DNA from 2 places in the Cytobacillus sp. FSL K6-0265 genome. Region 2 is predicted to be linked to the other one. Evidence: riboswitches for the same ligand, from Rfam matches in the RefSeq annotation. Region 2 holds a riboswitch; the other holds the start of a gene.
What was found. A riboswitch is a leader RNA that binds a small molecule or an ion and turns the genes downstream of it on or off. The one in region 2 is predicted to bind S-adenosylmethionine.
Positions count from the first base shown of each region.

Region 1: another riboswitch for S-adenosylmethionine. It lies ahead of MHH73_RS05020 (MetQ/NlpA family ABC transporter substrate-binding protein); the one in region 2 lies ahead of MHH73_RS00700 (bifunctional homocysteine S-methyltransferase/methylenetetrahydrofolate reductase).

Region 1 is NZ_JBBOPE010000001.1:972,005-974,404, reverse strand. Features, by position in the region: gene MHH73_RS05020 (MetQ/NlpA family ABC transporter substrate-binding protein) at 12-836, opposite strand; SAM riboswitch class I at 926-1,036, opposite strand; gene MHH73_RS05015 (pyridoxal phosphate-dependent aminotransferase) at 1,282-2,400, shown strand, end outside.
Region 2 is NZ_JBBOPE010000001.1:140,687-143,086, forward strand. Features, by position in the region: gene MHH73_RS00700 (bifunctional homocysteine S-methyltransferase/methylenetetrahydrofolate reductase) at 1-1,324, opposite strand, end outside; SAM riboswitch class I at 1,427-1,540, opposite strand; gene rpsJ (30S ribosomal protein S10) at 1,898-2,206, shown strand; gene rplC (50S ribosomal protein L3) at 2,243-2,400, shown strand, end outside.

The sequences.
Region 1 (2,400 bases), 830 kb from region 2:
TTCGTTTATAATTATTCCATCCACGCTGGCTTTCCAAACCCTTGAAACGATTCGTCGATGATTTTTTCAAATTCTGCAGACTCAACCACTTCTTTTAAGTCTTTCGCATATTGTTTATCTTCATAGTCTGCTCTAACTGCAACCACATTGCGATAATCATCAAGCATATTTTCCAATGCTAGTGCACTTAATAAGTCCATATCGGCTGCCAATGCAAAGTTACCTGGAACTGCAGCTAGATCAACACCTTCAAGAGATCTTGGTAATTGTCCTGCTTCAATCGGTTGAAAGACTAAGTTCTTTTTATTTTCCTTCACATCTTTTTCAGATACTGTTAGTGGATCGGCATTTTCATCAATCGTAATAAGACCTTCGTCACTTAACGTATTTAAGGCGCGCGCTGCATTCGTTGGGTCATTTGGAATAGCAATGGTTGCACCGTCTTTTATCTCATCAATTGAATTAAACACATTCGAGTAAATTCCCATAGGGGCTGTTGGGACAATAATTAATGGTGTTAAGTTCATATTATTTTCTTTCTCGAAGTTCTCTAAATAAATAGTATGTTGGAAAAGGTTAGCTTGGATATCATCTTCATTTAAAGCTTTGTTAGGTTGGATATAATCACTAAACTCTACAACAGTTACTTTATATCCTTTTTCCTCTAGACCAGGTACAATGGCTTTCTTCAACATATCACTATAAGGACCGGCAGTAGCGCCAATTTTAAGTTCTTTCGTTTCATCTACTTTTTCTCCACTCGTGTCTGAACCTCCGCCACATGCTGTTAGTAAACTAACAGTTGCAATGAATAAAACAATTAGCCACTTTCTCATTATGTTTCCTCCCCATAGCTGTAACCAGAATTTTAACCAATAAAAAAAGCCACTATTCATCATCTGAAAGAGGCATTGATTTATATTCCGCCTTATCTTTCAGAATGAATGGATATCATTCTGCAGGAATTGGCACCTTCCCAATATTGGGGGTTGCCGGACGTCATAGGGCCTAGTCCCTCAGTCTCTCTGGATAAGCTTTTTATTTAATTTTTATGATATGATATTACTACTCTCCATTATTTTTGTCAATGTTCGAAATAATGTTATTACATCCAATCTTCTTAGAAAAAGTGCCTATCGACAAAACTTCTCCTTCTTTATCCTTTTAAAATAAAAAAGGAGATTGAATATTTCCCTTTTTATAAAATTAACTGGACATTTTGTCTTTTTGGTTATAAAATGCGTTCGTATATAGATTAAATAAATGAAGGTGGATTAAAAAATGGAATTATCGCATCGTTTGAAGCAATTACCTCAACAATTTTTTGCTTCCCTTGTTCAAAAAGTAGCTGCTGCAAAACTTGAAGGCAGAGACGTTATTAACCTAGGACAAGGCAATCCCGACCAGCCTACACCTGCACATATTGTACAATCACTTCAGCAGGCTGCCGAAGACCCAATGACACATAAATATTCTCCTTTTCGAGGAATTAATGAATTAAAGAAAGCCGCTGCTTCCTTTTATAAACGTGAATATGGGGTAGACATTAACCCTGAAAAAGAAGTCGCTATCCTCTTTGGCGCAAAAGCAGGTTTAGTAGAAATTCCATTATGCCTTCTTAATGAGGGAGATTTAATGCTCTTACCAGATCCTGGTTACCCTGATTATGAATCTGGTGCGGTTTTGGCCAATGTAAAATACGAAACCTTTCCTTTAAAAGAAGAAAACCATTTTTTACCTGATTACTTACAGTTTACGGAAAAACAAAAAAAGGATGCTCGCCTATTATTTTTGAATTACCCTAATAACCCAACAGGTGCGACAGCTGATTCGACATTTTTTGAAGAGACTGTTGCTTTTGCTAAAGAAAACAATATCACCATCTTACATGATTTCGCTTATGGCGCCATCGGCTTTGATGGAAAGAAACCTGAAAGTTTCTTGGCGACAGCCGGAGCGAAAGATGTCGGCATTGAAATGTATACATTATCTAAAACATATAATATGGCTGGGTGGAGAGTTGGATTTGCAGTTGGAAATGAAAAAATCATTGATGCCATCAATCTTCTTCAAGACCATATGTATGTGAGCTTATTCCCTGCCATACAAAAAGCCGCAGCCGATGCATTAAATGGGGATCAAACGAGTGTAGACGAGCTTGTTGCACGATATGAGGGGCGTAGAAATGCATTCATGAACGCTTGTGAAAAAATTGGCTGGTACGGCAAGTCACCTTCAGGGTCATTTTTTGCTTGGATGCCTGTACCTGAAGGGTATAATAGTGAAGATTTTGCTGATTACTTACTGGAAAAAGCCGATGTAGCTGTTGCCGCTGGAAAAGGATTTGGCACTTTTGGTGAAGGTTATGTTCGAGTTGGATTACTTGTCGATGAAGAACGA
Region 2 (2,400 bases):
TCATTTCTATTAATTCAAAGGAAGATAAATCAAATACAGATGAAGCGCCTGGGAAATTACCAACCCTTGCCGGATCTCCTGTAATGGCTAAAATATCATGCAACCCTAATGTATGGAGGCCCATGAGATGTGATTGTAAGCCGATTAAGTTTCGGTCTCTACAGGAGAGATGAACAAGTGGCCGGACGTTTGTTTCTTTTTGGATGATATGTGCTAGCGCTTCATTAGCAATTCGCGGTGTGGCAAGTGAGTTATCTGCGAGTGTGATTGCATCAACCCCAGCATCTTTTAAGGCACTGGCCCCTTCAAAAAATTTAGCAGTTGATAGCTTCTTAGGTGGGTCTAGTTCGACGATGATGGTGCGTTTTTCTTGTACAAGTGTCTCTAATGGTGTATTGGTACGTTTGATCGTCATTCTCTCTATTTTAGGTTTCTTTCTATTAGTTACTTGTTTTTCAAGAATAGGTACAGCATGTTTAACTTCATCGGCAAATGCTTTAATATGGCCAGGTGTTGTTCCGCAGCAGCCGCCAAGCAGTCGAACACCTTGTTTAAGGAAGGACTGCGCTGATTTTCTAAAATAGTCTTCGCCCTCCTTATATTGAATCGTCCCATCGATATAGGCAGGTAGACTTGCATTTGGATATGCAGATAGAAACGCGTGTTGAGGTAATTCAACGGAGGAGAGTGTTTCTAACATATGATGTGGCCCTAAACGGCAGTTTACTCCGACAACATCTGCTCTGTTAGCTTCTAATCTTTTTATAGCATCATTAATTAACATCCCATTTTGTAAAATACCGATTTCTTGTAAAGACACTTGTGCAATAATTGGTATATCCGTTTCTTTTCGGGCAATAGAGAGAACTGTTTCGAGTTCTTCTAAATCATAAAATGTTTCAAGAAGGAGCCCATCTACGCCTTCTAACAATAAGCAGTATAGCTGTTCGCGAAAGTTACGTTTAATTTCATCTAGAGGGATAGAGAGGGGGTTTAATCCTCTTACACCTCCAATTGTGCCAAGCACATATGCCTGATGTTCTTGAATACTAGACCGTGCCAGTTTAACAGCCGCACTATTAATTTCTTTGACTGAATCCTCTAGGCCGTACCGTTTCAATTTTAAATAATTCGCAGCATAGGAATTTGTTTGAATTAAATCAACACCTGCATGGAGATAAGCTTGATGAATGCCCTGAATTTGTTCCGGTGCTGAGAGGTTCAACTCTTCAAAACATGTATCCGTACCATAAGAGTAAAGAAGTGTACCGATCGCACCGTCACCAATTAATACTTGGTTCTTCATTTTTTCAAGAAAGTTCAAAGGTCTCACTCCTTCAATTCATATTTTTTGAATTCAATGGATGAGAAGCCAAAAAGAAAATAAAAAAGGCCTTCAAGAAGAAGGCCTATTATTATAGTCATCTTCTCATCTTTCAAGCACATAGCTTGTAGGAATTAGCACCTTTTCAATAGCGATTCACTATTGATGGTTGCTGAGGTGTCATCGGGCCTTTCCCTCAACCTCTCGTGATAAGAAATAAAAATATTTTATTGAGTAAAATTTACATGAAAGGGCCTATATTTGTCAAATGAAAATTTAGAAAATTTTAAAATAATGACTTGAATAAGTGTTAATTTAGAAAATGCTGTAAAGAGGAAGATATACTTGAAAACACTATTCACAGCAGTTATAATGTTAAAAGTGTGCAGAACAGAGAGAAACGCAATCAATGGTTGCATTTGTTATGTCTTTTCTGTATAATAGACAATGTTGGTCTTTGACTGCGATGAAGTGAAAGGTTGCTGACACACCCGGCCGCTTTGCCATGGCGAGTGTGTGGGAAATTTTCACGGAGAATGTCTATATGAAAATAGGCGAAAAGGAGGGAAAATAATGGCAAAACAAAAAATTCGTATTCGTTTAAAAGCTTATGATCACAGAATTCTTGATCAATCTGCTGAAAAAATCGTTGAAACTGCAAAACGCTCTGGTGCGGCTGTATCTGGTCCAATTCCATTGCCAACTGAAAAGTCAGTTTACACAATTCTTCGTGCGGTGCATAAATATAAAGATTCTCGTGAGCAATTCGAAATGCGTACACACAAACGTTTAATCGACATCATTAATCCAACACCACAAACAGTCGATTCATTAATGCGTTTAGACTTACCATCTGGTGTTGATATTGAAATTAAACTTTAATTAATACATTAAAACAATCTAGGAGGTGTGGCTGAAATGACCAAAGGAATCTTAGGAAGAAAGATTGGTATGACTCAAGTATTTGCTGAAAACGGTGATCTTATCCCGGTAACAGTGGTTGAAGCTACTCCAAACGTTGTTCTTCAAAAGAAATCAGTTGATACTGATGGATACGAAGCAATCCAAATCGGTTT